Regions from separate parts of the Bacillus pacificus genome, predicted to be linked through region 2. Evidence: riboswitches for the same ligand, from Rfam matches in the RefSeq annotation. Region 2 holds a riboswitch; each other region holds the start of a gene.
The links. A riboswitch is a leader RNA that binds a small molecule or an ion and turns the genes downstream of it on or off. The one in region 2 is predicted to bind S-adenosylmethionine.

Region 1 (5,753 bases), 2.6 Mb from region 2:
CGTAAAAAGACTTTCGCAAAGTAGTTTCCTAAATTTTGAGCTAACTGTACGAGAATAATAAGTAAAACGACCGTTACGAACATAACTGATGTATCAAAACGTTGATAACCATATGTCATTGCTAAGTCACCAAGACCGCCACCACCGACAAGCCCAGCAACTGCAGAAAATTCAATTAAACCAACTGTCATAAATGTAACACCTAAAATTAATGGTGCTAACGCTTCTGGTACAAGGATTTCAAAAACAATTCTAATTGGTGAAGCACCCATCGCTTGAGCTGCTTCGATTACCCCTTTCGGAACAGAAACAAGATTTGTTTCAACCATTCTAGCAATACCGATTGATGCAACTAACGTCATTGGGAAAATTGCTGCCGCCGTTCCAATTGTCGTTCCGATAACACTTCTTGTTAGCGGGCTTAAAGCTACTAAGAATATGATGAATGGAATTGGACGAATTGTATTAATGATAATATTAAGAATAGAAAAGACCCATTTATTTTCTAAAAAGTTTCCTTTTCTCGTCACATATATAAGTAAACCTAGAGGTATACCAAGAATTGTAGCAAATATAAGGGTTACAATTACCATTAAGAGAGTATCCCCCGTTGCATCTAGTATGCGCGGCCAAAATATACTCCAATCAACTCGCATGAGCTTCTACCTCCTTCAGCTGCACTTGCAGTCTTAGATGTTGTAATGCTTTTTGAATTTCCCTCTGTTCACCTTGCAATTCTACAAGAAGATTTCCAAATAGCACATTTTGAAGTTCAATAATATTTCCGTACAGTACATTTACATCGACATTATAGTTTTTTGCGATATATGATAGTACTGGCTGTCCTGTCTCCTCGCCAGTAAATGTTAGACGATAAATCTGACCACCATTTTGAATTTTTGCTAAAACACTTTCCGGTAAATGATCATTAATAACAGAACGTACAAAGTTTTGAGTCGTCTTTGTTTTTGGTTGTGTGAAAACATCAAACAGTTTTCCTTCTTCAATAACTTTTCCTTTCTCCATTACAGCTACACGGTGACAAATTTCTTTCACAACATGCATTTCATGTGTAATAAGAAGAATTGTTAAGTTGTATTCTCGATTTACTTTCTTTAATAAGTTCAAAATTTCTGTCGTTGTTTCTGGATCTAAAGCTGATGTTGCTTCGTCACATATAAGAATATCTGGTGATGTTGCGAGCGCTCTAGCAATACCAACACGCTGCTTTTGTCCACCTGATAGCTGCTCTGGGTAATTGTTTGCTTTATCTTCTAACCCTACAAACTTCAGCAATTCATTTACTCTTTCTTTTATCTCATTCTTTGGTACTTTCGCTAACTTTAATGGATAAGCAATATTCCCAAATACTGTTCTTGAATTAAATAAATTAAAACTTTGAAAAATCATCCCGATTCTTTGTCTTAGCTTCCGTAATTCTTTCGTCGATAATGATGTAATCTCTTTATCATCTATTGAAATCGTTCCTGCCGTTGGTCTCTCTAACATGTTTACTAGGCGTAATAACGTACTCTTTCCAGCGCCACTAAAACCGATAATGCCAAAAATTTCGCCTTTCTCAACTGATAATGTTACATCCTCCACCGCATGAACAGATTGCCCACCTGTTTCATATACTTTACTTACATTGTTAAAAGAAATCATTTTTTCCCCTCCTATATGCTGTGAAAACTTGAAGCAGAGCTCTCGAGGTAAAATAAAAAGTGCTCTCCTTCTTATCAACCATAAAGATAAGAAGGAGAGCACTTATATGTACTCGTTCACATCTTCTCATCTTCCAAGCCTTTCATAGGCTTGCTGGAGTTAGCACGGTATTAAAAAAACCCGTTGCTGAGGTATCGTAGGGCCAGTCCCTCCACCTCTCTGGATAAGAATGTATCGATTTAATTGTCGTTTAATTAATTCTCATTATAGAACTCAGAATAATAAGAGTCAATATATTTTTTAGAAAAATATTAATTATTTCTTTATTAAAATTTTCAGATGAAAAATTCAAGAAAAAATAGTAATCTTTAAAGTTATGTAAAATTCTCCTCTTGCATATTTTTTAAAAGGATAATCTTCTCTACTAATTGAATACCATTATTTGAATATGAAATCGGAGGAAGATAAATATATGAAAACAGCTCTTTTACTCATTGATATTCAAAATGATTATTTTCCACACGGCAAAATGGAATTACGTAATCCAGTCGAAGCAAGCGCATATGCCCGTCGGCTACTACAGCTCTTTAGAAAGAAAAACGAACCTATTTTTCATATCCAACATGTAGCAATAAAAGAGGACGCTACTTTTTTCCTCCCCAATACAGAAGGTGTACATATTCATGAAAGTGTACGCCCACTTAGAGAAGAAACGGTTATACTCAAGCATTATCCAAATAGTTTTCGCAAAACTGATCTTCTAAAGCAATTACAACGTTTAGCTATTGAACACGTTGTCATATGCGGGATGATGACTCATATGTGTATTGATGCTACCGTAAGGGCTGCCTTTGATTTCGGCTTGCAATGTACTGTTATACATGATGCTTGTGCTACAAAAGACCTTTCTTTTAAGAATGCTACTATACCAGCCGTTTATATTCATAACACAATTTTAGCTAGTTTAAATGGTGTCTATGCAAATGTAATGAGTACAGAGGAGTTTTTAGCTACAAAAAAACACTCTCTTCAGTGAGCAAAACCGAAAAGAGTGTTTCTTGTCAAACCATAGATTTTCTTTCAAATTGTATTATACAGGAAATCCTTAAAATGAATACAAAAAAATGTGACTAATAAGTCAACTTTTCTCATTGTTTTGTTTCTATTTACATGTTTATCTTGATATGAATAGGGTTTAGCTAGTTCCACTTACCAAATAGTAATATATGGTAAGTGTTTTTTATTCAAATTAACTAGTTTCTTCTACTATTTATCTGTTTGTTTTTGTTTCTTTTTCAAATACTCCGCACGCAATTTTTCAATTTGCTGCTTTTTATCAAACTTGACAGGCGTCTGTTTTTCATGAAACTTTGCGACAGCTACCTGACCTTTATAATCCAATTGATATTTTCCCATTTTGTTCACCTACTTTTCTTATCTTGAAAGAGAATTTATTCAACCAATATAATATACCTTATTTTACTGAAGTAAACCTTATATTATTTTTTCTGCTTATATGTATCTTAATCCACATATAAGCAGAAAAAAGAGATCTTCGCAGACTGCGAAGATCTCTTCTACTATTTCTTATAAAGTTTCAGAAGTAGTTTTTGCTTGCATGTGAAGTGCTAAGTAGTCAGGGCCACCAGCTTTAGAGTCTGTACCAGACATGTTAAAGCCACCAAATGGTTGGTATCCTACGATTGCACCAGTACATCCACGGTTGAAGTATAAGTTACCTACGTGGAAGTCTTCACGTGCTTTTTCAATATGGTCACGGTTGTTAGAGATAACTGCTCCTGTTAAACCGTATTCTGTATTGTTTGCAATCGCAAGTGCATGGTCAAAGTCTTTTGCTTTACAGAATGCTACTACTGGTCCGAAGATTTCTTCTTTCATTAGGCGAGCATCTTCTGCAACGTCAGCAACGATTGTTGGTTGGATGAACCAGCCTTTAGAATCGTCTCCTTCGCCACCTGCTAAGATTCTACCTTCTTCTTTACCAATTGCAACATAGCTCATTACTTTATCGAATGCAGCTTGGTCATTAACAGGACCCATGTTTGTACCTAATACAGCTGGGTTAGCAACTGTTAATTCTTTCGTTAATTCAACAGCACGATTTAATACGTGATCGTATACATCTTCGTGGATTACTGCACGAGAACATGCAGAACATTTTTGTCCTGAGAATCCGAATGCTGATGCAACGATAGATTTAGCTGCTAATTCAAGATCTGCTTCTTTATCAACAACGATTGTATCTTTACCACCCATTTCAGCGATAACGCGTTTTAACCAAATTTGGCCTGGGTTTACTTTCGCTGCACGCTCATAAATACGGATACCTACATCACGAGATCCAGTGAAGCTAATGAAACGTGTACGAGGGTGATCTACTAAGTAATCACCAACTTCAGAACCACTACCTGGTACGAAGTTTACTACGCCAGCTGGTAAGCCAGCTTCTTCTAATACTTCCATGAATTTCGCTGCTACTACAGGAGTTGTACTAGCTGGTTTTAGTAATACTGTATTACCAGAAACTAAAGCAGCTGTTGTCATACCTGCCATAATTGCGAATGGGAAGTTCCAAGGAGAAATGATAACACCTACTCCTAATGGAATGTAAGAGAAACGATTATATTCAATTGGACGGCTTTCTACTGGAATTCCGTCTTTTAATTTCAACATTTGACGACCATAATATTCCATAAAATCGATTGCTTCTGCTGTATCAGCATCTGCCTCATTCCATGGTTTACCTGCTTCTTTTACAAGAATAGCAGAGAATTCATGTTTTCTACGACGAACGATCGCTGCAGCACGGAATAAAATGTCTGCACGCATTTCTGGTTTTGACTTTCTCCAAGTTTGGAATGTTTCATCCGCTACTTGCATTGCTTTTTCAGCTAACTCACGGCTTGCTTTTGAAACGCGACCAACAAGTTCCTCTTTATTTGCAGGGTTTACAGAAACAATTTTGTCTTCTGTAGTGATTTTTTCTCCCCCAATAATTAATGGATAGTCTTGTCCAAGATAAGATTCTACTTTCTTTAAACCTTCTTCAAACGCTAATTTGTTAGCCTCTACTGAAAAATCTGTAAATGGCTCATGTTTGTATGCTACTACCATTATTTTTAGCCTCCCCTTAGAAAAACGTTTACATTTTACAACATTATTCTACACGATAATTTAGATTTATTCAAATATTCCTAGACTTATATTTTAAAAATTAATTAATTTTTAAAATATAATAAAAAAATAGAGTTATACAAATGTATAACTCTACAAAATATGAGTATATTCCAAAACGTTTTTGCTAATCAATAAAATAGTTACTAACAAGAATAAAGTTCTTACATATCCAACACCTTTTTGAACTGCAAATTTCGATCCAAAATAAGCGCCCAAAATCATCGATAATCCCATAATAATACCGTATTCAAAATGAATTACGTCTAAAAATAAAAAAGTGATTAACGATACGATATTACTAACAAAGTTCAAAAGTTTTCCAGATGCTGCTGCTTGAATAAAATCCAAACCAATTAATAAAAATGCGAAAATTAAGAAGGATCCTGTCCCTGGTCCAAAAAACCCATCGTAAAACCCTATCATTAAAATAACAAAGAAAAATATTAATGTTTTTCTTTTCGTCATCTTCTTATAGGTAGATACACTTCCCCAATCCTTTTTCGCAATAATATAAATAGCAATAAACACCAACATCACAAGCACTAACGGACGTAAAATATCCGGCGGAATAAACTTTACTACTAAAGCACCTGCGACTGCCCCTATAATAGTTAACGGGATTAACTTTCCTACAATTTTAAAATCAACCTTTCCCGATCGAATAAAGTAAATCGCACTCGTAAACGTCCCCATCGTTGCAGCTAATTTATTCGTTGCAATTGCCGAAGCTGGTGGTAAACCAACAAACATAAGTGCCGGAAGCGAAATTAATCCTCCACCACCAACAACTGAATCAATAAAAGCTGCTAAAAAACCGAATGCAATTAATAAAATAATGACTTGAAAACTTAATTCGTCCATGCGCTTTACCCCTTACCCCATTATTTACA
Region 2 (5,753 bases):
TTGTTATTTTTTACTAGTTTATTAAAAACTTATAATTAGTGAAGTCATCTTTTTAATTAACCATTGATATTGATCGATAAATAGGGGGTCTCCATTTCCTACACGGTTGCCTTTAGAAAAAAGAAACAACCTCTACTATGATTGATGTTGTATGAGCTTAGCTTGATAGCGATGTGGCGCTACCCCATTAAGAAAAGAAATAGGAGAGAAGAGAGAACAACCTATTATCTCTCCGTCTCAAAAAACTCAATCCATTCTCCATCAGGACCAGCGAAGAATATGTAACGTGTTCCATCTGGTAATGTTTCAATTTCCTCTCCTAGTAGGAAGGTTACGCCGTGTTTTTGTATTCTTTCAATTTCGTCCTCTAATGAATCCACTTTAAAGCAAATGTGATGTACTTTTCCTTCTGCCGGAAGGGAAGAGTTATAGCCCTCAATTAATTCGAGTATCGTCTCTTTTGATTCTTCCACACCTAAAAAAGCGAGTTTTAAGTCTGGATTCGGGTGTCCCATGCGTTTAATGAGTTGTAAGCCAACTACTTCTTCATAAAATACGATAGATGTTTCTAGGTTTGCAACCATAAGTCCAACGTGTTCGATTCTTCTAACTGGCATGTAGATTCCTTCTTTCTGAAAATTATATACAATATATTATTGAAAATTAAGAAAATAAGCAAGATAAAAACCTTACAAATTTTAGCGTGTTATATGGTATAGTGAGAAAGTATGTTTGGGGAGAAGGAAGGAGATTATACGATGAATACAACTACTCAAACTCCTTCATTATCGGAAACGATGAAAGAGTGGCATTATGCATTAGCATATGAAATTAAACATTGGAAAACGATAGGTGGTAGTAAAATTTCTATCATGAATGGTCGTTTTTTATATACAGATTATGAAAGTACAGTATACGTATTTCAGCTTATTTCGGAAGTAAGCTTACCTGAAGGTTCACCAATTCGAATTGAGTTCGATGGTGAAGAAGCGACAGGGGAAGTATTATCTGTACATGGATTAGAAATAGAACTGAAGTTAAATGATTATATACAAGGTGAAATACGGGAAGCTGTTTTATATAGTGAACCGTGGCAGCTTTTAGAGCAACTACAAGAGCGGTTGAAAGAAGCACGTAAAGATAAGCTAAAACGTAATCGTATAAAGCGTATTGTTGATGGGACGAGCAGTCCGAAACATATGGAGAAGATGAAAAATCCGAAAAATGAATTGGCGTATCGCGCTTTTTATAATCCGACAACGTACGTATGGGGACCGCCTGGAACAGGGAAGTCTTACAATTTATCACGTATTATTTCGGCTCATTATCAAAAAGGAAAGTCGGTACTTGTGTTAGCTCATAGTAATGCAGCAGTGGACGTATTAATGAGTGAAGTAACAAAGCAAATTGAAAAGAAAAAGAAATGGACGCCTGGTGAAATTGTTCGTTACGGTTATAGTCAACACGAACATATACGAAATCATGAAACGTTACTTGCGTCGAAGTTAGTTGAAACGACGAACGGGTCTTGGGGTGAGGAGAGACTCTATTTAGAAGAGACACGACAAGAGCTTCGTGAAAAGATTTTATCATATAAAGCGACATCTGCTGATAAGAAGCGTATACAAGAGATTGAAAGTGATCTTCGAAAGCAAAAAGCGAAAATTAAAGAGGTAGAAAAAGAATACATTGAAAATGCGAAAGTAATCGGCGCAACTTTATCGAAATGTGCCATTGATTCACTTATTTATGAGCGTACATTTGATTTAGTTGTTGTAGATGAAGTAAGTATGGCATATGTTCCACAAATCGCATTAGCTGCATCACTTGGAAAACGTATCGTCGTTTGTGGTGACTTTTTACAGTTACCTCCAATTGCGATGGCGAACCATGAACTCGTTCGAAAATGGCTTGGAGAAGATATGTTTTACCATGCCGGGATTGTTGAGTCTGTTAATAAATCAGAAGCACACCCGAACCTATTTATGCTGCAGGAACAAAGACGTATGCATGCGGATATATCTAAGTTTACAAACTCATTCATTTATAAAAATAGAGTATACGATCATCCGTCTGTTTCAGAGCGTAAAGAACTTGCGCAATTGCAGCCGTTCGCAAATGAGGCGAGTGTTTTATTTGATACGAGCTTAATGGGAGCATTTTCGTTAAAAGACGCTGCTTCAGGGTCTCGTTTTAATATTATGTCTGGTTTAGTAGCGATGCAAATGATGTTAATCGGACTGTTAGACGGTGTTCAATCGATCGGTGTTGTTACACCTTACAGGGCGCAATCCCGCTTTTTATCAACGTGTATGAGAGAAATGTTGCAAAAAACGAAGTATCGTCACATACCTGTTTTAGCGGCAACGGTTCATAAGTTCCAAGGTTCTGAAAGAGATATGATGATATTTGATACAGTGGATAGCTATCCGCAAGAACGACCTGGCGTATTATTCTTTGATCACAAAAACCATCGCCTCGTCAATGTAGCAGTGACAAGAGCGAGAGGGAAGTTCATTCAATTATCAGATTGCCATTATATGCGTAAAAATCTTTCTAGAAAACAAGCGTTATCACAATTAACAGCTCATATAGAACGCCACGGAGATGTGTATGATCGCACGACATCAAGACAATTGTGGGAGCGAAAAATATCGAAACGATTACGTTGGTTTATGGAAATGAATCTGGAAGAGCCGAAAGAGCTATTAAAAGATATTTTAGCTGCAAAACGAAAAATCGTGATTTCACTTCCAAGTACAAAACAAGTGGATAAACGAGTATGGCAAGCGTTAATGCGTACAAATGCGCAAATAACGGTGTATAGTGATGGACCAGTTCCATTGAAAAATGTAAAGTTACAAAGACAAAATAAAGCATTCCCGTTTATCGTAATCGATGATGAAATCTTTTGGGCAGGGGCGCCCCTCACATCTCAAATGATGTTTGAAGGCAGTACGGAATTTCCATACGTATGTGCAAGACTGCAAGCACCTGAGACAATTGGTGTATTAAAAGGGTTTTTAGATATCCGGTAAATTCGGATAGGAATTCCTTGACTTTTATTTGAAATGAACTTAGAATGAATGTAATTTAATATAATTTTATGAAAATTCTTATCACGAGAGGTGGAGGGACTGGCCCTATGAAACCTCGGCAGCGGATTCGTTATGAATACTGTGCCAATTCCAGCAAGGTAACTTGAAAGATAAGAAAGAAGCTCATTTTGACTGTATATACAGAAGCCTCTTTCTATCTTTTAGAAAGAGGCTTTTTTACGTGAAAATAAAAGGAGGAAGAAAAATGGGAGCGACAGGAGTAGCGTCACAAAGAAAAACAATTGAAGAGAGTATCGAAAGAAATAAGGAAAAGTACATAGAAACAAGTCATGATATTCATGCGAATCCGGAGATTGGTAATCAAGAATTTTACGCATCTAGAACGTTAAGTTTATTACTAGGTAGTGCAGGATTTCAGTTGCAGCACAATATAGCTGGACACGAAACGGGATTTATCGCGCGAAAAAGCTCTGGAAAACAAGGGCCAGCAATCGCATTTTTAGCGGAGTACGACGCTTTACCAGGACTTGGCCATGCATGTGGTCACAATTTAATCGGCACAATTAGTGTTGCAGCAGCAATTGCATTATCAGAAACGCTTGAAGAAATTGGGGGAGAAGTTGTCGTGTTTGGAACACCAGCTGAAGAAGGAGGACCGAACGGTAGCGCAAAATCGAGTTATGTAAAGGCGGGTTTATTTAAAAACATTGATGCGGCGCTTATGATTCATCCGAGCGGAAAAACAGCAACAACGAGTCCTTCACTAGCAGTCGATCCACTTGATTTTCATTTTTACGGAAAAACAGCTCATGCTGCAGCTTCACCTGAAGAAGGAATTAACGCATTAGATGCGGTGATTCAGCTGTACAACAGTATTAACGCACTTCGCCAACAACTTCCGTCAGATGTGAAGATTCATGGTGTTATTACAGAAGGCGGAAAAGCACCTAACATTATTCCTGACTACGCCGCAGCAAGATTCTTCATCCGTGCAGCGACGCGAAAAAGATGTGCGGAAGTAACAGAAAAAGTAAAAAATATTGCTCAGGGAGCAGCGTTAGCAACAGGCGCAAAAGTGAAAATCCATCAATTCCAAAATGAAATCGATGAACTACTCGTAACAAAAACATTTAATGAAGTCGTAGCCGAAGAACTAGAATTACAAGGTGAAGACGTAAATCGGAAAGAAAGATTTGGCATCGGCTCAACAGATGCAGGAAATGTAAGCCAAGTCGTACCGACCATTCATCCGTACATTAAAATCGGCCCAGATGATTTAATTGCACATACGAATGAATTTAGAGAAGCAGCGCGTTCAGAATTAGGAGACAAAGCATTAATTACATCGGCAAAAGCGTTAGCAAATACGGCGTATCGATTAATTACGGAAGAAGGGCTGTTAGAGAAGGTGAAGGAAGAGTTTAGAGGGGCGCAGAGGAATCAGGGATAAGTGGTTAAAGGGAGTGGATGATCCACTCCCTTTTCTTTTTTGAGAAAATTTGATGCCAATTCGCTTATTCCTTTATCAGAACGACAATTTCTCCTCGAACTCACTCTTTAATACAATTAAAGGAGACGATAATCCAAATTGCATTAAAGAGTCTAAAAATGTAGCGAGAGAATCCATCGAATCGCTCATGACCTTCATCATATAATTAAACTCCCCGCTAATTCGATATAAATCTGTTACTTCAGAAGCGGTATTACAATATTGGATAAAATCAGAGCATTGGCTCGTTTTAAACATAACGAATGCTTGAATGTTTTTATTAATTTTAGAAGGCTCAAATTTCGTTCGGTAAGCCGCTATAACTCCTTGATCTTCAAGTTTATTAATACGCTCTTTTACAGCAGGCTGCGTCATGGATATGATCCGTCCTATTTCTGAAACGGAAATTCTCGCATTTTCATATAACAAGTTCATAATTTTATGATCGATTTCATCCAGTTTTACTGCGTTTTGCATTGTGTAGCCTCCTTGTTGTGTTTTCTAAAGTGAATTACAAATTATAACTATAATATCATAAGTAAACAAACTAAATTACCTATAAATCTGTATTTATAATTATTGGTGTTTACATGAAAATATAAGTATAGGTTTTTATCAAACGGAAATTTAGGAAGGATGGAAAAAAATGAAGAATCTTGATGGGAAAGTAGCGTTAGTAACAGGGGCGAGTCGAGGAATTGGTCGCGCGATTGCGATGAGATTGGCAAACGACGGTGCATTAGTTGCGATTCACTACGGCCGAAATAAGGCAGCTGCAGATGAAACGATTAGTGAGATTGAATCTAATGGAGGAAAGGCATTCTTAATTGAAGCTCAGCTCAATTCAATTGATGGTGTCAAAAAGCTAGTAGAACAATTAAAGAATGAATTACAAATAAGAGTTGGTACAGCAGAGATTGATATTTTAGTAAACAATGCAGGGATAGGTACACAAGGAACAATTGAAAATACGACCGAAGGGATTTTTGATGAAATTATGGCTGTAAATATTAAGGCGCCGTTCTTCTTGATTCAGCAAACATTACCATTACTGCGAGCAGAAGGACGCATTATCAACATTTCATCAGCTGAAGTACGACTTGGTTTTACAGGCTCAATTGCATACGGTTTAAGTAAAGGGGCATTAAATACGATGACACTTCCTCTTGCTAAACATCTCGGAGAAATAGGTATAACAGTGAATA
Region 3 (5,753 bases), 2.5 Mb from region 2:
TTTAAATATTCACCAGTCTTTTTAGCTAAAGCGTTATCACTTGTTAAGAGTTCAATTGTTACTTTGTCAGTACCAAGTTCTTGCTTCGCTTTTTTCCAGTTTTCTTTCGCTGTTTTCACATCATCTTTCACTAGATTTCCGTTTTCTTTACGGAAGTCGTTGCCTTCAGGGCTTTTTGCAAATTTCGCAGGAATCATTCCTTCAGCTGGAACAGCGCCGTTATTTAAAATTGTTTCTACGTATGCTTTTTTATTCATTGCGCCGTTAATAGCAAGGCGTGCGTGTTGATTTTTTAATGTTTCATTTTTTTGATTGAGTCGTAAAAATTGAATGCCAACTTCAGCACGTTCTTTGAAGTTTGGATCGCCCTTATATTTATCAACAAACTCCGCAGTTAAAGCAACGCGATCAATTTGTCCTGAATCATATAAGTTCACTTCTGTAGACTTATCTTTAACGATATTGAAGTTGATTTCTTCTAATTTTACCGTTTTAGCATCCCAATAGTTAGGGTTTTTCTTCAATTGGAAGCCTTGTTCGTGTTTCCAGTTATCTAATGTGAAAGCACCGTTGTAAATTAAATGATTTGTTTCTAAACCGTATTTATCGCCTTGAGACTTTAAGTACTCTTCATTAATTGGTAAGAATGTTGAGAATGTCGTTAAGCTTAAGAAGTAAGGAACAGGACGGTCTAGTTGTACTTCTAACGTTTTGTCATCAACAGCTTTAATACCTAATTGATCAACTGGTAATTGTTTTTGGTTTATTTGTTTCGCATTCTGTATATCGAAGAATAAGAATGCATATTCAGCTGCTGTGTCAGGGTTTACGGCACGTTGCCAAGCGAAGACGAAGTCCTTTGCTGTAACAGGAGTACCGTTTGACCATTTTGAATCACGCAGATGGAATGTATATTTTGTTTTATCGGGACTAACGTCAACCGACTCAGCAACACCAGGAATTGGTTTATTATCTTCTCCCATTGCGTATAAACCTTCAAAAACATTTCGCATTACGCTCATGGATTCCCCATCCGTTGCTTTTGCAACATCCATTGTTGGAATTTCTGAAGCGAATGATAAGTTAATTGCCGGCTTATCAGGTGCTTTATCTTTTGCTTTCGCTCCGCTTGCATGATCTTTATTTCCCCCGCAAGCAGTTAGTAATAGACTTGCCCCTAAAACAGATGCAACAACAGGTACAACTTTTTTCTTCATTGTTCGTTCCTCCCTAAATGTGTTGTTCGTAACGTCATAATGTCCATGTCTTGAAGTGTATTTATAGAAGAAGAGAAAACCTATTATAAATATGTATATGTAGGTAATCAGGTGTTCTATATGTATATACATGTTGAAATATAATGTATCGTTATATGTTTCAACATAGGAGACGTTATATTTTGATGGTGAAATATTTCGTTTCTTTGATTATTTAGAATATTAACACTGAGAAGAACTATATGTCAATAATAAAAAGTGGAGTATTAATTTTTTAAAATAATATATTAAAAAAGCGGATTTTCTCTTATTGAGAATCCGCTTTTAATACATTTTTTCAATAAAATAATTGTTGTAGATAGAAAAACTTCAATTCAGCTTGCCTTTTATTTTTCAATTTGTGCCCATTTGAAGTTTAATTGGCCTGCAAAGTCTACTTGCACAATTCCTTTCACATAAGAACGTTCTAAATAAGATTCGCCTTTTTGGTAAAGGGGAGCGATAACTGAGTCTTTAAATAATATTTTCTCAGATGCTAGTAATGCTTCCCAGCGAGCTTTTTCATCACCAGCTAAAGTCGTTTTCACTTTTTCAATTGTTTCATCGAACTCCTTATTAGAGTAATGATCCAAGTTGTAAGGGTTATTCGTTGTAAACAATTCAAGGAATGTAATTGGATCAGCAAAGTCAGGGCTCCAGCCGTCAATACCAATTTCATAGTCACCTTTTAATAAAAGTGAAACTTGTTGTTTACGTGGTTGTGGTTTCACATTTACTGTTAATCCATCTAAATTCTTTTCTAGTTGTCCTTTTAAGAACTCACCAGTTTTCTTATCAAGGTCAGCATCACTTGTTAATAATTCTAATGTTATTTTTTCAGAACCAAGCTCTTGTTTCGCCTTTTTCCATAACTCTTGTGCAGATTTTGTATCAACTTTGGTTAAATCTCCGTTTAAAGTACGGAAGTCTTTTCCATCAGGCCCTTTTGCAAAGTTTTTTGGAACGAGACCAAAGGTTGGTGTAGATCCATCATTTAATAACGTATTTACAAAGGATTTTCGATCAATTGTTTGATCGATTGCTTGGCGTGCAGACACGTTTTGTAGTACTTTGTTTTGTTGGTTCATACGTAAAAATTGTACGCCTACGTTCGGGCGTTCTTTAAAGTTCGCATCTTTTTTATATTTATCAACGAAGTCGGATGTTAATTTTATACGGTCTAATTGTTTTGATTCGAATAGGTTTACTTCTGTTGATTTTTCTTTTACGACGTTAAAATTGATTTCCTCTAGTTTGACAGTATCTTTATCCCAATAGGTAGGGTTTTTCTTGAATTTAAAGCTTTGTTCATGCTTCCAATCGCTTAGTGTAAAAGCGCCGTTGTACAAGATTGTATTGTCTTCTAAAGCGTACTTATCACCTTGTTTTTTAAAGAATTCCTCGTTAATTGGTAGAAATGTTGGGAACGCTGTTAAGCTAATAAAATATGGAACAGGGCGTTCTAATTCTACCTCAAACGTATGGTCATCAACTGCTTTTACACCAAGTTGGTCGGCTGGAAGTTCTTTGTTGTTAATTTTTGTTGCATTTTTAATATCAAAGAATAGAAATGCATATTCAGAGGCTGTTGCTGGATCGACAGCTCTTTGCCAAGCGAAGACAAAATCTTTCGCTGTAACAGGAGTGCCGTTTGACCATTTTGAATCTCGCAGGTGGAATGTGTATTTCGTTTTATCGCCACTTACTTCATGAGATTTTGCAACACCAGGGACAGGTTTATTACCTTCACCAAGATTATACAAACCTTCAAATACGTTTCTCATTACTTGACCAGAATCAGTATCTGTAGCACGAGCTGTATCCATTGTTCGTATTTCAGTAGGTGAAGATAAGTTTAAAACCTGTTTACTAGGTGCCTCGTCTTTTGCATTTGCTCCGCTTGCTTCGTTTTTATAACTACCGCAACCAGTTAATAAAATACTTACTCCTACAACTGACGCAATACCGGGTACAAACTTTTTTTTCATTTGATTTTCCTCCTAAATAATTAAGTTTGGATGATGATGAGGGAAATGAAAAATAAAAAATCCCTCTTTTCATATTGAGAAAGAGGGATTTTTACGTACAAGTTATGCACCCGTATATAAACGAAGTCCCTCATTCTATCTTTCAAGCTATAAAGCTTGCAGGAAGTGGCACAGTATTCAAAAAATGAACCTGCTGCCGAGGTTTCAAAGGGCCAGTCCCTCCACCTCTCTTGATACAATGAGTAAACGAATAAACTTTATTAATTTTTGTGTTTCTTTGATAATTCAAAATCTTACACCTTGGATGATGAAGTGTCAACTGAATGAAATATAGTTTAAATTTTCAGTTTTCTTTAACGAAAAACCACTGCATATGGCAGTGGTTTTTCTACTAGAAGTTAAAGTTATCTGGATCTGGACCAACGCGACGGTCTTCATTTAAAGCTTGAATTGCTTTCATATCATCAGCACTTAATTCAAAGTCGAAGATGTTTGCATTTTCAATAATGCGATGTTCTTTAATAGATTTAGGGATTGTTACAACTTCGTTTTGTAGATCCCAGCGTAAAATAATTTGCGCAGTTGATTTATTATATTTTGTCGCAATTTCTTGCAACGTTGGATTATCTAATAGTTGTCCTTGCATTAATGGTGACCAAGCTTCAAGCTGGATATTATGTTCTTTACAGAAAGCGTGTAACTCTTCTTGTGCTAAACGTGGGTGGTATTCCACTTGATTGACCATTGGCTTAATTTCAGCAATTTCAAATACGTCTTGTAAGTGGTGAATATGGAAATTACTCACGCCAATTGCACGAACACGGCCGTCTTTATAAAGTTTTTCTAACGCTTTCCATGATTCAGTATATTTCCCTTTTACAGGCCAATGTACTAAATATAAATCTAAATACTCTAGTCCTAATTTTTCTAATGTAGTTTCAAATGCTTGAAGTGTTGTTTCATATCCTTGATCGCTATTCCATACTTTTGATGTAATAAATAATTCTTCACGTGAAACACCTGATTCACGAATTGCTTGGCCAACGCCTTCTTCATTTTGATAAATTGCTGCAGTATCTATACTGCGGTAGCCATTTTTAATTGCTGCTTTCACAGACTCAATTACTTCTGAACCATCTTCTACTTTAAAAACACCTAAGCCGAACCAAGGCATTTTTACACCGTTATGTAATGTTGTATAGTCTTTTAAACTTGTTAAACTCATATTATTTCCCCCTAGCTTTTTTGTTTGTTGCTTCTACTGCTTTTTGAATTGCCCCTGAAAAATTATATTCATATAAAGCTTTGAGACCTTCAGCTGTGGAACCACCTGGTGTTGTTACTTGTTCGCGGAGGTTAGCTGGATCTTGCGTTCGTTCGAGCATAGAGGCAGAGCCAGAAATCATTTGAATGACAAGGTGTTTGGCAGTCGCTTCATCAACTCCATAACTTTTTGTTGCTTCAATTAAGCTTTCAGCAAAGTAATAAAGGAAGGCCGGTGCACTTCCCGTAACTGCAGTAAGCTGATGAACTTCTTCCTCAGTGCAAAGTTGCGAAGTACCAATACCTCTTAAAAGCAGTTGCAAGGTTTCCTGATGCATCTCGGTTACCGATTGTCCCATTGTATATAAGGAGATAGACTTTCCGATTTCAGCAGCTGTATTTGGCATAATCCAAGCAACAGGTGTTCCTTTAGGAAGTCTTTCTTCTAAATAAGATGGGCCAATGCCAGCAGCTACCGTTACGACAAGTTGACTCGATAGTAACGGAGATAATTCCGCTAATAAACCTTCATGTGCAGAAGGCGGCATTGCTAAAACAATCGTATCAACAGATGTAACATGCTGCTTCCAATCTGTTGTAGTAGACACATTATATCGCGTTTGTAATTGTTCTAGCTTTTCTACGTTGCTTCGGTTAGAAACGATAATTTCTTCGATGTATTCTTTGCTTGTTTTCAGTAATCCGGAAAATATAGCTTCTGCCATACGACCAGCACCAATAAATAGAATTCGATGTTTAGTTAGCATATCCTCTATTCCTTTCTAGTGGAGATATGTTATAAAAAACGATACCATTTTTAAGAGAATTTTGTAAAAAGAAAAGGCTTATTGTAGATGGAATAGATAATGAAAAGTAGGAAATTAATGGTGAAAGGGAGAGTGATTCCTTATACTGGTGATAGGGAATTTATTACACATCTGGGGAGAGATGATTATGATTAGAAGTCCGCTCTTTTTACTCATTACTAGTATTATTTGTGTATTGGTTGGATTGTATATTCAATCGAGCTATATTGAAATCTTTGCATCGGTCATGGGAATTATCAATGTTTGGCTATTAGCAAGAGAAAAAGTATCCAACTTTTTATTCGGTATGATTACTGTTGCGGTATTTCTATATATTTTTATTACACAAGGTTTATATGCAATGGCAGTATTGGCAGCCTTTCAATTTATCTTTAATGTATATGGTTGGTATTATTGGATTGCACGCAGTGGTGAAGAAG
Region 4 (5,753 bases), 130 kb from region 2:
TTCGCGCTTTTTCAGATTCTACAAAAAGTGCTTCTGGTATTTTACTTCAGTTTCCATTTTATGCAGGAATTATGGGGATGATGATTGGAGCAAATAGTGAAGGACTTTCACTTGGAGGAGCTATTTCAAATTTCTTTATTAGCATTTCAAACGAAACGACTTTCCCACTCTTTACTTTTTTTAGTGCTGGCATCGTTAATATTTTCGTTCCATCTGGTGGCGGTCAATGGGCTGTGCAAGCACCCATTATGATTCCAGCTGGTGCTGAACTTGGTGTACCTGCTGCAAAAACAGCAATGGCCATTGCGTGGGGCGATGCTTGGACGAATTTAATTCAACCTTTCTGGGCATTACCGGCATTGGCAATAGCTGGTTTAGGCGCTCGTGATATTATGGGATTTTGCGTCGTGAACTTACTATATGCAGGATTTATCATAAGTCTATGTTTCTTATTTATTTAAACGAAAAGCTAGTTTTATACTAGCTTTTTTATATAATAAATCTCTTATTTCCCACGCAATTTATAATCGTTTCCCACTCTATCTCCGTAAGATGTAATGACTAAAATGCAAAAAAGTCTTCGCAAATTTTTCCGATCAGGTGTGGATGTTCCCTCAAAAAATTCCACTGTAACGCTTTTGGAAGAAAATATGTTTCATATTCTTTACTTCCCATTACTACCTCATCAACTTCTCTTTCACAAATTCCTCTTATCAAGTAGTCATTTCTTAACTCTATTTGAATTTGCCCAAATGTTTCACTACATTCCTTCAGTTGAAGTAAACATGTAATATACGTTCGCAAAAGTTCGTTGTCATCCCCGCAACACTTTATAATACGTTCCATTTCATTCATAGTGTACGAGCCTTTTCTTCTATTTGTAATAACCACTTTTCCCGCTTCTCTCGTTTACTCGTTTTCACAGATTGAAATACTGACCGTTTTATATCGCGAATGCCGCAAAAACGTAAAACACCTCTCTTCATTATAATCCAATCCGCTGATCGATATAGTAATGCGACGTACCATAACGGTGAGTCTAACGTATTAATTACCCAAGCCTTCTTACCTTTCAATAAGCCTTTCGGCAGGGCCCCTTCATATTTATAAGCAAATCCAGCTACGAAAATGCGATCAATAAATCCTTTTAAAATAGCTGGCATCCCCCACCACCATATCGGATAGATGAATAGAAGCATATCTGCTTCTTCTACTAATGTTCTATACCGGGCTGTTTCCTCTTCATTTACTAAATCACGTCTTTTCTTCTCTTCATTAAAGACAAGGACGGGATCAAATTGTTCTTTATATAAATCAAGTACTGTAACCGAATGATTAGTTTCTTGCAATCCTTTTTGCACATGCTCTAAAATCGCCGCGTTAAAGCTTGAAGGACTAGGATGAGCGTATACAATTAGTACATTCACTACAAAACAACTCCCTCATAAGTTAAAGTTTCCCCTTCTTTAACATCTTCTCTACAATTTGCACGTTTTTTGAACTTTGTAACAACCGGTTTAATACTATAAGTAACTCTTCTTTTTCTAAACCTTGCAATTCCGATTTAACCGTACTCTCGCCAGCACTTTGAATATCATAAACAACCGCCGCCATATGTTTACAATAATTTTCATATGGACACTCACAACTACTTTCTGAAAAATCATCGAGTTCAATCACTACTTCATAATTCCCTGCATTACCAGTCACAAATGCAAATACTTTATTATTATGTATTTCTACATCTTCTACATGTCCATCTTCATAATATTCATACCCTCTATCAATAATGTGTTTCGGGATATACCTATATAGTTCTTTTATTAAATAAGCGTACATAACAACACCTCTTCCTTTAATTCCCTTTTGACTTCTAGAGCCACTGCATGTTATTCTAATAACTGTCAAATAGCAAGTCTATATGACAAAACGACTGACACCTATTCGGCGAAGGTGTCTCTTTTCATTTGCAGCCGATATGAATTGCCTCTTTCAGGCACATTCAATTTTTGACACTACACACTCAACACCATTCCCTGTATCAGGCTGCTTAAGCAGTCTTTTACTCTACATACTTCAAAAAAAGAGAGCTTAGCTCCCTTTTCTCGCCTTATAAAATACCCCTTTTTCAGCATAGAGATATTCATCAGCTAATGTAATTTTCCCATCCAGTTTCAGTTCATCTAATAATCTTGATAAATAAAATTGATGTAACATCTTTTTCGTGAATTTTCCTTCATGATGCGAAACGATATGTTCTTGAATATCTAACAATGATATTGGCTTATCTTGCTCTATCATATATTCATAAACTGTACTACGCAGTTTTACGTATTTTTCGAGTGTCACAGCAATGCGCAACCCCTTTCTTCTTAATATAAATTTTCGTAATCGGTTTTTTTGCAATAAAAAAACCTCTCCGATAAGAAGAAGTTACGTATATATCTTCATCTTATCTCCCAGAACAAATTTGTTCTGCTGGAATTAGCACCTGCATCGCGGTTGCTGGGTTTCATCGGGCCAGTCCCTCCACCTCTCTGGATAAGAAAATATTCACTTAATTCTTACTATACGTAATTTCATTTTAATTGTCAAACAAATATAACGAATTATATTTTCTTCTTTACTGTTCATACTATACATATATGAGTATGCAAGGAGGATTATGAAATGCATCAAAATGCTCGTGGATATGTACAAGATTCTTTTCAATCGTTACAAGAAGCAAAACATTGTTTAGAAGAAGCACTACAGACTGTTGAAAAAGATTTTAATCGCGCTCGTATTGAGCAATCTCTTTATGCGATCGAACAAGCTATTCAACGCTGCGATTACACCGTTCACATTTTAGAACAAGAGTGAAAAAACTTCCCATCATAAGGTGGGAAGTTTTTTCAAATGGCATACTTCATAATTATTGCCGTTATAATTAAAAAATATACAGAAAAATGCTCCTTACAATATGTAAGAAGCATGAAAGAGGCAAACGAATATGTAAGTCGCGACCCTACCTTATATGAGTATGCTTTTCTATACCATGTTATGCTTATCCAATATGCCATATTTCTTTTTAAATCTTGTAAGAATCGTAATCCAAGACGTACTAAATAGTAGTAAGAACACAACATTTGAAATCGCATGGCTCAAATCGAAATAAAAACTTGCGATATAATACGAAATGACTGTTTCCCATGTCGCCTCTCGTATAAAACCGAGAAGCCCCCAGAAATTCATAATCCAGCCAAATAAAAATCCAACAAACAATCCGTATAGAAGTCTTCCCCATAGCTTTTTCATTAAAAACGTATTCCGCAATAATCCAGCTATAAAGCCAATCATACCCCATGAAAACATTTGCCACGGCGTCCACGGACCTTGTCCTAAAAAAATGTTAGATACGATAGCCGCTGTTGCACCAATCATAAAACCAGTTTCACTTCCAAACACAATTGCAGAAACAATAATGACAAAAGAAGTCGGCTGTACACTTGGTAAAAGAGAAAATGGTACACGACTCACTGCTGCAATTGCTGCTAACACAGCAACGAGAACAATTTCACGTGAAACAAACGCCTTCTTTTCAAAACGGATATAGAAAGGTAACATAATAACAACTAATAAAAACAAACTACTTAACATGTAATAACCGTCCATGATAAGTGTAGTAAAAAGTAATGTACCTATCATCACTGCAAAAATACATATTATGAATGCAACATATCGTTTGGACACGCTTCGTACACATCCTCCCACGTTAATGCATATGGCAATTCTTTTCGAATAAATCGATTGATAGAGGTTGTATAAAAGAAGTTGCCACTAAAAAATTCTTTCGGTGCATCATTCATAATGACTGCTCCATCAAATAACATCATACATTGATCCACGTATTTCGCTGCAAACTCAATATCATGCGTTGCCATTACAATTGTTGTCCCTTCTTTTTGCAGTTTCCTAAATAACTCTCCTACCCTTTCTTTCTTCCACGGATCTAGTCCTTTTGTCGGTTCATCCAGTAATAATAAAGTCGGCTTTGACAATAACGTCGTACATAATGCAAGTAATTGTTGCTCTCCCCCGCTACAATCATGCGGATGGCGTTCTTTAAGTGCATATAGCCAAAACTTTTTAAGCTGCTGTTCTGCTATTTCTTTTCCTTGTTCTCCGTATAATTCACGCGCTCGTTCATACACCTCGTCCCACACTGTATCAAATGTAAAATGATAATATGGATGCTGCGATACATACCCGATACTTTTAAATCGTTCTTTCGAATCAATTTTATGTATCACTTTCCCATTCCACTTTACTTTCCCTCTTCTCGCTTTTTGTAATCCCGCTAAAATCGTTAGCAGTGTAGACTTCCCTGTGCCATTTTTTCCAACGAGAGCTACCCATTTTCCTTTTTCAATCGATACTGTTAAATCTCGTAAAATGAGCGGACTATTCTTTTCATATTGAAACGAAATATGCTCTGCACTTAAAATGACTTCTTGCTTTTCCCTTTGTACTATTGGCTCATTTACATATGATATCGCTGAAAAATCATTCATTTTCATTTGTGCTTCTCGCACTGTAAATGGTATATCTTTCGCATTCCACTCTAAAAACAATCTTGGGATTTGTGGAATAAATGGACGAAATCCTTCTACTTCCCACATATTTGCTACAACTGTTTTCGGACTACCGTCATACACGATTTGGCCGTTACTCATACAAATAACGCGCGTAGCAAGTGGTATTACCTCATCTAAACGATGTTCACTTAAAACGATCGTAATGCCAAGTTCTTCATTAATACGCTTTAACAACCCTAAAAACTCTTTCGCAGCAATTGGATCTAACTGCGCAGTTGGTTCATCTAATAATAGTAACTTCGGCTGCATAACTAATACGGCAGCTAAATTGACAAGTTGCTTCTGCCCGCCAGATAACGTATGAACAGATTGGTGCAATAAATCTTGGAATCCTAAGAAGCTAATAAGCTCGGCTATTCTTTTTTGAATAATATGTGATGGTAATCCGATATTTTCTAAAGAAAATGCTAATTCTTGAATGACCGTATCCATTACGAGCTGATTTTCTGGATTTTGAAATACCATGCCAATTTCTTGGGCAGATAACAAGTCCGGTACATTTTCTAATAAAGTACCATCATAATATGTATCCCCAGTACGCTTACCAATTGGAAGTAATTCTTTTTTTAAATGTTTTAATAAAGTCGTCTTCCCGGATCCTGATCCTCCAGCAAGTACAATAAACTCTCCTTTTTGAACAGAAAGAGAAATATGCTGTAACGCTTTTTCGTTTTCATCAGCATATACAAATGATAAATTGTTTATTTCTGCATGCGCCACCATATCCATTCCCGTCCTTCCATTATAATTGGTAAACTAATAAACATCGTAAATACGACAAACATCATCCCATCGAACTGCTGAAATAAAATCGATTCGACTTTCGGATAAATAATCAATTTTCCTCCGCCATAATTACTACATATAATAGCAGCTATAAATAGAATGCTTAAATAACTGAGCGTATACCAATCGCATCTTTCCATTCTATACCGAATATAAGTCGTACGTTTCGTTACACCAAATCCACGAGCTTGCATAGAATCTGCCGTTTGTAATGCATCTTCTAATGAACAAATTAATAATACTTGCAATAGTTGCATACCATTTTTCACACGTTCCACAATGGAACCTGCATCTACCTGTACACCTTTCGTCTTTTGGAAGAGTGTTATT

Region 1: linked by a shared signal. The riboswitch ahead of LMD38_RS24345 (methionine ABC transporter ATP-binding protein) and the one ahead of LMD38_RS11135 (M20 family metallopeptidase) in region 2 are both predicted to bind S-adenosylmethionine.
Region 3: linked by a shared signal. The riboswitch ahead of LMD38_RS25050 (peptide ABC transporter substrate-binding protein) and the one ahead of LMD38_RS11135 (M20 family metallopeptidase) in region 2 are both predicted to bind S-adenosylmethionine.
Region 4: linked by a shared signal. The riboswitch ahead of LMD38_RS10465 (hypothetical protein) and the one ahead of LMD38_RS11135 (M20 family metallopeptidase) in region 2 are both predicted to bind S-adenosylmethionine.

What each region holds. Positions count from the first base shown of each region.
Region 1 is NZ_CP086328.1:4,726,724-4,732,476, forward strand. It holds gene LMD38_RS24340 (methionine ABC transporter permease) at 1-656, opposite strand, end outside; gene LMD38_RS24345 (methionine ABC transporter ATP-binding protein) at 646-1,665, opposite strand; SAM riboswitch class I at 1,789-1,895, opposite strand; gene LMD38_RS24350 (cysteine hydrolase family protein) at 2,138-2,701, shown strand; gene LMD38_RS24355 (hypothetical protein) at 2,932-3,081, opposite strand; gene pruA (L-glutamate gamma-semialdehyde dehydrogenase) at 3,253-4,800, opposite strand; gene LMD38_RS24365 (TSUP family transporter) at 4,954-5,724, opposite strand.
Region 2 is NZ_CP086328.1:2,129,931-2,135,683, forward strand. It holds gene LMD38_RS11125 (VOC family protein) at 225-617, opposite strand; gene LMD38_RS11130 (AAA domain-containing protein) at 729-3,038, shown strand; SAM riboswitch class I at 3,114-3,215, shown strand; gene LMD38_RS11135 (M20 family metallopeptidase) at 3,304-4,509, shown strand; gene LMD38_RS11140 (Lrp/AsnC family transcriptional regulator) at 4,585-5,025, opposite strand; gene LMD38_RS11145 (SDR family oxidoreductase) at 5,195-5,753, shown strand, end outside.
Region 3 is NZ_CP086328.1:4,869,333-4,875,085, reverse strand. It holds gene LMD38_RS25055 (peptide ABC transporter substrate-binding protein) at 1-1,217, opposite strand, end outside; gene LMD38_RS25050 (peptide ABC transporter substrate-binding protein) at 1,604-3,244, opposite strand; SAM riboswitch class I at 3,377-3,484, opposite strand; gene LMD38_RS25045 (aldo/keto reductase) at 3,636-4,469, opposite strand; gene proC (pyrroline-5-carboxylate reductase) at 4,471-5,274, opposite strand; gene pnuC (nicotinamide riboside transporter PnuC) at 5,462-5,753, shown strand, end outside.
Region 4 is NZ_CP086328.1:2,004,113-2,009,865, reverse strand. It holds gene LMD38_RS10485 (short-chain fatty acid transporter) at 1-461, shown strand, start outside; gene LMD38_RS10480 (group-specific protein) at 562-855, opposite strand; gene LMD38_RS10475 (NAD(P)H-dependent oxidoreductase) at 852-1,427, opposite strand; gene LMD38_RS10470 (SWIM zinc finger family protein) at 1,450-1,839, opposite strand; gene LMD38_RS10465 (hypothetical protein) at 2,092-2,349, opposite strand; SAM riboswitch class I at 2,450-2,548, opposite strand; gene LMD38_RS10460 (hypothetical protein) at 2,671-2,862, shown strand; gene LMD38_RS10455 (ECF transporter S component) at 3,031-3,732, opposite strand; gene LMD38_RS10450 (ABC transporter ATP-binding protein) at 3,705-5,366, opposite strand; gene LMD38_RS10445 (energy-coupling factor transporter transmembrane component T) at 5,339-5,753, opposite strand, start outside.